DNA from 3 places in the uncultured Hymenobacter sp. genome. Region 1 is predicted to be linked to each of the others. Evidence: riboswitches for the same ligand, from Rfam matches in the RefSeq annotation. Region 1 holds a riboswitch; each other region holds the start of a gene.
The links. A riboswitch is a leader RNA that binds a small molecule or an ion and turns the genes downstream of it on or off. The one in region 1 is predicted to bind S-adenosylmethionine.
Positions count from the first base shown of each region.

Region 2: linked by a shared signal. The riboswitch ahead of ACFE7X_RS03415 (RimK family alpha-L-glutamate ligase) and the one ahead of metH (methionine synthase) in region 1 are both predicted to bind S-adenosylmethionine.
Region 3: linked by a shared signal. The riboswitch ahead of ACFE7X_RS01750 (O-acetylhomoserine aminocarboxypropyltransferase/cysteine synthase family protein) and the one ahead of metH (methionine synthase) in region 1 are both predicted to bind S-adenosylmethionine.

Region 1 is NZ_CAXTBM010000029.1:42,938-46,189, reverse strand. Features, by position in the region: gene metH (methionine synthase) at 1-2,092, opposite strand, end outside; SAM riboswitch class I at 2,165-2,275, opposite strand; gene ACFE7X_RS13610 (M14 family metallopeptidase) at 2,581-3,252, opposite strand, start outside.
Region 2 is NZ_CAXTBM010000005.1:76,655-79,906, forward strand. Features, by position in the region: gene ACFE7X_RS03410 (Y-family DNA polymerase) at 1-454, shown strand, start outside; SAM riboswitch class I at 653-764, shown strand; gene ACFE7X_RS03415 (RimK family alpha-L-glutamate ligase) at 1,248-2,252, shown strand; gene ACFE7X_RS03420 (LLM class flavin-dependent oxidoreductase) at 2,252-3,252, shown strand, end outside.
Region 3 is NZ_CAXTBM010000002.1:202,572-205,823, reverse strand. Features, by position in the region: gene ACFE7X_RS01755 (LysM peptidoglycan-binding domain-containing protein) at 45-344, shown strand; SAM riboswitch class I at 679-792, shown strand; gene ACFE7X_RS01750 (O-acetylhomoserine aminocarboxypropyltransferase/cysteine synthase family protein) at 1,165-2,553, shown strand; gene metX (homoserine O-acetyltransferase) at 2,855-3,252, shown strand, end outside.

The sequences.
Region 1 (3,252 bases):
CCATCAGCGGACCTTCAATCACCTCCAACGGGCGGCTAACTTGCTGCCGCACTTCCTCGGTGTCCTGGTCGATGAACTCGGTGATACCACGCACCAAGGCGTGCTGTAGACGTTCCTGTACCGGCAAGCTGCGCCAGGCATCGGCTACTACTTCCACTTTGTCCTTCTGCTTTACCGTTTCGGCAAAGTCCACGAGGCGCTCCGTAGCATCGGGGCGGCGGTTGAGCAGCACGTCCTCACAGAGTTCAAGTAGGTCTTTAGGAACTTCATCGTACACGCCCAATTGGCTCGGGTTCACGATGCCCATATCGAGGCCGGCCCGGATGGCGTGGTAGAGGAACGCCGAGTGCATGGCTTCGCGCACGACGTCGTTGCCGCGGTACGAGAAACTGATGTTGCTGACGCCACCGCTGGTGAGGGCACCGGGCAGGTTCTGCTTGATCCAGCGGACGGCCTCGATGAAGTCCAGCGCGTAGTTGCGGTGTTCTTCCATACCGGTGCCTACGGTCAGGATATTCGGGTCGAAGATGATGTCCTCGGCCGGGAAACCGACTTCGTTTACCAGAATGTCGTAGCTGCGCTGGCAGATTTCAATACGCTTCTCATACGAGTCGGCCTGGCCGTTCTCATCGAAGGCCATGACCACCATAGCGGCGCCGTACTGGCGCACCGTGCGGGCGCGCTCTTTGAACACTTCCTCGCCTTCCTTCAGCGAAATCGAGTTGACAATGCTCTTGCCTTGCACGCACTTCAGGCCGGCTTCGAGCACACTCCACTTCGAGGAGTCTATCATCACCGGCACCCGCGAAATATCGGGCTCGGAGGCAATCAGGTTCAGGAAGGTGGTCATGGCCTGCTCGGAGTCCAGCATGCCTTCGTCCATGTTTACATCAATAATCTGAGCGCCGCCTTCTACTTGGTCGCGGGCCACTTGCAGGGCCTGCTCATAGGCGCCGGTCCGGATGAGGCGGGCAAACGCGCGGCTACCCGTCACGTTGCACCGCTCGCCCACGTTCACGAATAGGCTTTGCTCGGTGATGCCGAACGGCTCCAAGCCACTTAGGCGCGTGGCGGGCGTTACCTCCGGCAACGGCCGCGGCTCGTACTTGTCGGCCAGTTTGGCTAGTTCGGCAATGTGCTGCGGCGTGGTACCGCAGCAGCCACCCACCACCGTTACGAGGCGGTCGGAGAGGTAGCCTTCCACGACGCCTGCAAACTCCTGCGCCGACTCGTCGTAGCCGCCGAAAGCGTTGGGCAGGCCCGCATTGGGGTAAGCGGAAATATGCACGTCGGCAATGCGGCTTAGCTCTTTCACGTACACCTTGAGCTGGTCGGCTCCGAGGGCGCAGTTTAAACCCACGCTTAGCAGCGGCAAGTGGCGGATCGAGTTCCAGAAAGCTTCCACCGTCTGCCCCGACAGGGTACGGCCGGAAGCGTCGGTAATCGTTCCCGAAATCATGACGGGCACCACCCGGCCGCCTTCATCGAAGAATTTCTGCACTGCGTAAAGGGCCGCCTTGGCGTTGAGCGTATCGAAGATGGTTTCGATGAGCAAAGCATCGGAACCGCCATCAATGAGGCCGCGAACCTGCTCGTGGTAGGCCGTAGCCAACTCGTCGAACGTCACGGCCCGGAAACCGGGGCGGTTGACGTCGGGCGAAAGAGAGGCCGTGCGGTTGGTTGGTCCTACGGCGCCGGCTACGAAGCGAGGCTTGGCGGGGGTTTGCGCTGTAAACTCGTCGGCTGCTTCTTTGGCCAGGCGCGCCGATTCATAGTTCAGCTCATACACAATGTCTTCGAGCCCGTAGTCGGCCTGCGCAATGGTGGTACCACTGAACGTGTTGGTTTCCACCATGTCGGCTCCAGCCGCGAAATACTCGGCATGAATACCCTTGATGATATCGGGCCGGGTGAGGCTGAGCAGGTCGTTGTTGCCCCGCAGAGGCTTGGGGTGATTGGCAAAGCGGGTGCCCCGAAAGTCGGCCTCTTCCAGCGGATGCCGCTGAATCATGGTGCCCATGGCTCCGTCGAGCACAAGTACACGCTGTTGAAGGATGGCGTAAAGCGGGGAGTCGGGACAGTGCGTTTTCATAGGTTTCTCTTTACAGAATGCCGTCGTTGAACCAGCTCATCCAGAAAGAGAAAACTGCGGGCGCAGGTTCCGTACTTATCTTCTTTCGCCGCAGAAATAGGACGAAATGGGAGTTGGCACCTTGTTTTACTCAGGTTGCCAAGACGTCGTAGGGCCCAGTCCCTCGGTCTTTCTGGATAAGTGACTCAGCAAAGGTACTAGCCAAGTTGTCAGAAAGCAACAAGCCGACCTATGAGGATAGGTCGGCTTGTTTAAAATTCGGGCAGCGCTTTTCAAGAATTCAAGGAATAACGAATTAGCTTATCGGAATGCCCTTTAATCTTTCTTCACGCAGTTGGGAACGGACTTACCGTCTTTCTTTTTCATTTCATCCTTTTCGTATCCTTTCCAGCGAGGATCTTTACTTTTCGGAGGCTACTTTCTTCTTGGTCCTAATGTTTTCCGATTAAGTGAATACGACAGATTGGCCTACGTCCTGGGTTATCCGGCTACTCCTCGCTCGCTGGGGGTGGGCTGGCCCGCATCAGTTGCCCAAAGAATATGCTGTTGAGAAACAGCTTGTTGGTGCCGTACCAGAAAGCACGAAAGTTGGGATTATCCACCAGGGAAATAATTCGGCCGGCCCCCACGTCGGTAATATCCACTGCGGCGGTGCTGCGCAGCTTCAGCTCGTTGGCTTTGGAAATAAAGCCACTGGCCAGCGGACGGGCAGTATACATGAGTGGGTTGGAGTAGGGACCAGCGGAACGCTCCATAAAGACGGTATGGTCCCGGAACAGAAACACATCGGGACTGTCGTAGCCGTAGCCAAGCGGGTGCGTTAGGTCAAGGCGGGCGTGGAAGATGGCCCCCGTAATTTCCTGGGCGCTGGCCGTGTTGCGCATCCCCACGTACGGTCGTTGCGGCAACGGGCTAGCAGGTGCCGCCGGCGCGACTACAGCCCGGCCCGGCCTAGGCAAAACCGATGGAGCAGCGGTAGCGCTGGCCGGGGCAGTTGGGCTGGCGGCGCCGAGCACAGGCGCCGTTTCTGGGGCAGGCGGCGTGGGGGCCGGACTAGTAGCCTTGAACTTACTGGTTGATAAGCCGTTGTCGGCTAGCCATTTGGCGCCGCGGCCCAGTGCCAACAGGGTGTTGCCGCGCTGCACCCAGGCCCGCAACTT
Region 2 (3,252 bases), on a different contig from region 1:
GCGCGCGCAGGGTTCGGCAACGTATATTTTAACCGTTTTTATCGGCCAAAACCGGTTTGGCCCGACGCCCCCGCCGTATACCCATTCCGCCCAAATCACGCTACCGTCCGCTACCAGCAACACCAGTGACTTGGTGCGCGCTGCCCGCACCTTGCTCGGGCAGCTTTGGCAACCGGGGCTGGCCTACAAGAAAGCCGGCGTAATCCTCGATGGCCTGGAAGGGCACGGTCAGCCGCAGCTCAGCCTTTTCGAGCCGCTACCCGAAGTGCAGCGCCCGCAGTCGGCCGCTCTTATGCGCAAGCTCGACCAACTCAACCGCCGCTTCGGCCAAAACTGCGTTCAGGTAGCCACGGCGGTAGTTCCGAAAGGAGAGCCCGCGCCGTGGCTCGGGCACAAGCGCTTATGCAGCCCCGCCCGCACCACGTCCTGGAGCGAGCTATGGGAAATAGGGTAAAGGCAGATTTCGCAGTGGATTCAGTGTTTCTATGGTGTTTCCATCTAACCTTAAGCTTAGCATGGGACCGATCAAACAGCAACGCACGCAGCCGCGTGCCGTGCTTGGGTGCGAATTGCTAGCGAGTATAGTCTGGTTTGCATTTTCAGTGAGTGCCGCTTTACCTTTGCGGCATCAATTCTTCAAGCAAAAGAATTGTTTTTATACAGAGGCGTGGAGAGACAAGCTCGACGAAACGCCGGCAACCCCCAGATCATCTGGAACGGTGCCAACCGAAGGTCAGCGCAGCCAAGTCCTGACCCTATAAAACAAGTTGCCGTGAAACGCTTCATCAACACCGCCGCCTCTTCCGCTACCTTTTCTGCTTTACAGCATGGGTGTTGTTGCAGCACGTGTTGCTGAGCTATTCATAGGTGGGCGGTCCTGGGTAGCTAAAAGCGAAGGAACGCCCTTGCGTCAGCCACTTTCTGTTAACCTGGTTAATACCTCTGCCGCAGGGCAACCTCAGGTTTTTGGGTTTTAGAGTTTCATTGCTTTCTGACTGCGTAGCGGTGGCAGACCGCCTACTAACTCTAACGCCGCAACATGACATGCTTCCACTTCCTAGTTGGCGGGCTAGAAACTCGAGTTGATTTGGCTTGCAAAGCAGGTTAAATAATTTACTCCCGTATAAGTCGATAATACGTTGTTGTTTCTGGTGCAACCCTCTTCCTCATAGTTCTGTTGTTTGCGCGACTTCACTGCCTCGCGCTGTTCTCTCGATTTTCTGGTCTTTTATAACCCTCTTTTTCTCATGCCTGCCTCAACCAAGCCGATTGGCATCTACTACGAGCACCCCGAATGGTTCAAACCGCTGTTTGCCGAGCTAGACCGCCGTGGGCTGCCCTACGAAAAGATTGACGCCGCTCATCACCTTTTCAACCCCTCGGAAACCGAAAGCCGCTACGCGCTGGTAGTAAACCGCATGAGCTCTTCGGCTTACTTGCGCGGCCACGGCCAGGGTATTTTCCACACGGCGGGTTTTGCTACCCACCTAGAGCGGATTGGCACGCGCATCATCAATGGCTCGGTGGCTACCAGCATCGAAACCAACAAAGCCCGTCAACTCTCGCTGTTTGCTTCTTTAGGCCTGAAATACCCTAAATCGTTTGTGGTGAATCATGCCTCGCGCATCGCCGATGCAGCTCAGCAGCTGCAATTTCCGATTGTGGTGAAGGTGAATATTGGCGGCAGCGGGGCGGGCATTATTCGCTTCGATACGCTGAAAGGCGTGCAGGCGGCCGTAGAAGCCGGTCAAATCGACCTTGGCATCGACCAAACGGCGTTGGTGCAGGAGTATGTGACGCCCCGCGGCGGCAACATTCACCGGGTAGAAACCCTGAACGGTAAGTTTCTGTACGCCATGAAGGTGTACACCACCGGCGAAAGCTTCAACCTATGCCCCGCTGAAATCTGCCAGATTCCCGAAGAGCAGTCCGCCGAATTTTGCCTCACCGAAGCGCCCAAAAAAGGCATCCAAGTGGAAGCCTTCACGCCCCCGGCCGACGTAATTGAGGCCGTGGAGCGCATTGTGGCCGCCGCTAAAATCGACGTGGGTGGTATCGAGTACCTCATCGACGACCGCAACGGCGACGTACTGTTTTACGACATCAACGCGCTGTCCAACTTCGTGGCCGATGCCGTGAATGTGGTGGGTTTCGACCCCTACGCCCGCTTCGTAGATTACTTGGTAACTCAACTTCCTGTTGCTGCTCCGCAAGCTGTGAATGAATCGCAAATCGAAACGGCTGTAGTATAATGAGATACGGATATTGGATGCCCGTCTTCGGCGGGTGGCTGCGCAACGTCGAAGACGAAAACATGCGCGCCGATTGGGACTACGTCAAAACGCTGGCTCAGCGCAGTGAGGACCTCGGGTACGACCTCTCGCTCATCGCCGAGCTGAACCTCAACGATATCAAAGGCGAGGAAGCTCCTTCGCTGGATGCCTGGAGCACGGCTGCCGCCTTGGCCGCCGTCACCAAGAAAATCGAGTTGATGGTGGCTGTGCGGCCTACTTTTCACTCGCCGGCTTTGCTGGCCAAGCAGGCCGCCAACATCGACCACATCAGCGGCGGCCGGCTGTCGTTGAACGTGGTATCGTCGTGGTGGCAGGACGAGGCCAAGAAGTACGGCGTGCACTTCGAGCAGCACGACGACCGATATGCCCGCACCGCCGAATGGTTGCACGTAGTGGACAACCTTTGGAAGCAGGACCACTTCACCTTCGAAGGCAAGTTCTACAAGGTAACCGACTCCATTTTGCAGCCCAAGCCGGTGTCGCGCCCGCGGCCGTTTATTTACGCCGGTGGCGAATCGGAAGCCGCTAAAAACCTGATTGCTGCCCAGTGCGACGGCTACGTAATGCACGGCGACGAGCCCGAGGCCATCGGCCGCCGCATCCAGGACCTGAGTGAACGGCGCGAAAAGCTGGGCTTGCCACGCATGAAATTCGGGGTGGCCGCTTACTCCATTGTGCGCAACACCGAGCAGGAAGTGAAAAAGGAACTGGACCGTATCACCAACGTGCAAGGCTCGGCCGCCGGCTACAAAAACTATCAGCAGTGGCTAGCCGGCACGCAGCTCGAAAACCAGGTTTCCTTGCAAGACTACTCGGTATCGAACCGCGGCCTACGCTCTGGCCTGACGGGCACGCCCGACCAAGTAGCCGAGCGCATTGCCGCCTTCGAAGCGGTAGGCGTAGACTTGTTCTTGTTGCAGTGCAGTCCGCAGCTCGAAGAAATGGAACGCTTCTCGGA
Region 3 (3,252 bases), on a different contig from region 1:
AAGATGAGCTGCGTTCTGCTTTCACCTTAAACCAACGCACGACCATGGGATTATTTGATTTTCTCTCGAACGAAGGCGAAAAAAAGCCTGTAGAACCCGCTGCTAAGCCTGCTACCGGCGGTGCTACCGACTTCTTTGGCAATCCTGCTCAACAAACGCAGCCCGCAGCCGCACAAGGCCAGAGCTACACCGTTGTAAGTGGCGATTCGCTATCCAAAATCGCCAAGAACCACTACGGCGACGCCGCTAAGTGGCACCAAATCTACGATGCCAACAAGGCTACCATCGGCGCCAACCCCGACCATATCGAGGTAGGTCAAGTTTTGACCCTGCCACAGATCTAGGAAAAATTCTCTTAGAAATATTATAAAAGCCGCTCTGTAGTAGGAGAGGCTTTTTTTATGCCGCAAACCCAGACAAGCAATGCAGTGAATAAGGCTTTCGGAAGATCGGAAAGCAGAAAACTCGTCTATTGCAGATTGTCTACGCCTCACGAAAAGCAAGCTTATCGCCCTGATAATCAGCGATATTTAATACAAATAGATATAAATTTGGAGATAACAAATACAGCGAAAAAGAAAACAAAAAATATTTTTCGATTGTATTGCGAATATTAAATCCGGTTTTACATTTGCATCACCAACCCGGTACTCCCCGCTTACGGTGGGACAGTTTTCAGATTTATACAGAAGTGGCGAGAGAACAGGCTCCGTGACCCACTGGCAACCTTCGTTGAAGCGAAAGGTGCCAATTCCTGCCCGTTCCGACATTCATCGGCGGGAGAGATAAGTTGAGTACCATGAAAAACAACCTAGATTCCGCTTTTCTTTTCCTATCCGCTTGGCTCGCTTCAACGCGTGCTGGTTCGCTGATGGGTTTTCGTGTTTCGACTGTTGCCATTTCGGCCGCTCGAATGCGAATGCGCCGCTGTTGTAGCGCCCACTGTTGCTGTTGTTAACCACCTGACGGTTCCTGGCACCCTCCTCGCCCCTTAATGCCACTCAGTAGCACTGGTACGCCTTCGGCACCTGCGCTGCGTTCTGCCACCCCTGCGCCACTGCGCTTCGGTTGGGGAAGAGCACCCCCGCCACAATTATTTGTGGTTCATTTTCAGCTAGATACACTCTCTTTCTTCCTACATACACTTCTTAAATCAGTCGAATCATGTCTGCTCCAACCCATCATTTCGAGACGCTGCAACTTCACGCTGGTCAAGTGCCCGACCCCACTACCGGCTCACGCGCTGTTCCAATTCATCAGACCACTTCCTACGTGTTCAAGAACGCCGAGCACGGCGCCAACTTGTTTGCTTTAAAGGAGTTCGGCAACATTTATACGCGGCTGATGAACCCGACTACCGACGTGTTCGAGCAGCGTATTGCGGCCCTCGAAGGTGGCGTAGCAGCATTGGCCGTGTCGTCGGGGCAGGCGGCGCAGTTTATTGCCCTCAACAACATTTTGCAGGCCGGCGACAATTTCGTGAGTACGGCCCATTTGTATGGCGGCACTTACAACCAGTTCAAGGTAGCTTTCAAGCGCTTAGGCATTGAAGCCCGCTTCGCTGATGGCGACAAGCCAGAGAGCTTCGAGCCATTGATTGACGAGAAAACCAAGGCTATCTACCTGGAAACCATTGGCAACCCGAGCTTCAGCATTCCCGATTTCGAAAAGATTGCCGCTATTGCCGAGAAGCACGACTTGCCACTTATCGTTGACAACACGTTTGGCGCGGGTGGTTACCTGTTCCGGCCGCTAGAGCACGGGGCGCACATCGTAGTGGAATCGGCGACGAAGTGGATTGGCGGCCACGGCACTAGTATTGGCGGCGTGATTGTGGATGGTGGCAAGTACGACTTCGGCAACGGCAAGTTTCCGCAGTTCACGGAGCCGAGCGAAGGCTACCACGGCTTGATTTTCAATGATGTATTCGGCATAGGTGGCCCATTCGGCAACATCGCCTTTATTATCCGGGCCCGGGTAGAGGGCTTGCGCGACTTCGGTTCTTCGCAGAGCCCCTTCAACTCCTTCTTGCTGCTGCAAGGCCTCGAAACCCTAAGCTTGCGGGTGGAGCGCACCGTAGAAAACGCTTTGCGCGTAGCTACTTGGCTGGAACAGCACCCGCAAGTGGAAGCCGTAAATTATCCGGGCTTGAAGAGCAGCCCTTACAACGCACTGGCGCAGAAATACCTGAAGCGCGGGGCCGGCGGGGTTCTCACGTTCGCCATTAAAGGCAGCAAAGACACGGCCACTCAATTCATCGATAACCTGAAGCTGGTTAGCCATTTGGCCAACGTAGGCGACGCCAAAACGCTGATCATTCAGCCTTCGGCTACCACGCACCAGCAGCTATCAGAAGTGGAGCAGCGTGCCGCCGGCGTGACGCCTACGCTGCTGCGCCTCTCCGTGGGCATCGAGCATTTCGAAGACATTCAGGCCGACTTGCAGCAGGCATTTGACGCCGTACGCGACGCTGCACCTTTGCAGTCCGAGGCAACAAGTGGCGACGCACTGCCCGAGCAGGAAGTGGAACACGCTGCCGTGCTGGAAGTATAGGGAGAGGAACCAGCCCGGCCGGTCGTGAGAGGGGCGGCCGGGCTCTTCCAGCAAGCGCAGCACGTGGGTGGGGAAGCGGTTTTTTTGTGAGAGAGGGAGCCGCTATTCCTATCCCACACTAGCACGGGTTGAGCTGGTTTACTGGCTCAGCCCGTTGGCTGTTTGTAGCGGGGTATCAAATGTATAGCGCAAAACGAGCCACTTGATACTTGATAGAACAGAATGCCCGAGCAAGCTGGCGTCCGCGAAGCCGCCGCCTGAGAGATAGCAGTCATCTCTCATTACTTCATTACCAAACAAAATGCCTGAAAACCAAAGCTTACATCTGCCCGAATCTTTGACGCTGGAAAGCGGCCAAGAACTCGCGGGCGTGGAAGTAGCTTATTGCACTTTTGGCACGCTGAACGCCACCGGCGACAACGTGGTGTGGGTGTGCCACGCCCTCACGGCCAACGCCGATGTACTTAGCTGGTGGCCGGGCCTGTTCGGAACAGAGTGTCATTTCGACCCGGCCGACTGGTTTGTGGTGTGCGCCAACGTGCTTGGTTCTTGTTACGGCTCCACAAGCCCTCTTTCACTGGCTCCCGAAACCGGTGCTCCCCGCTATCAGCAGTTTCCGCTGCTTACCATCCGCGACTTGGTGGCGGCCCACGAAGCGTTGCGCCAACACTTAGGCTTAACGCAGATTCACACGCTGAT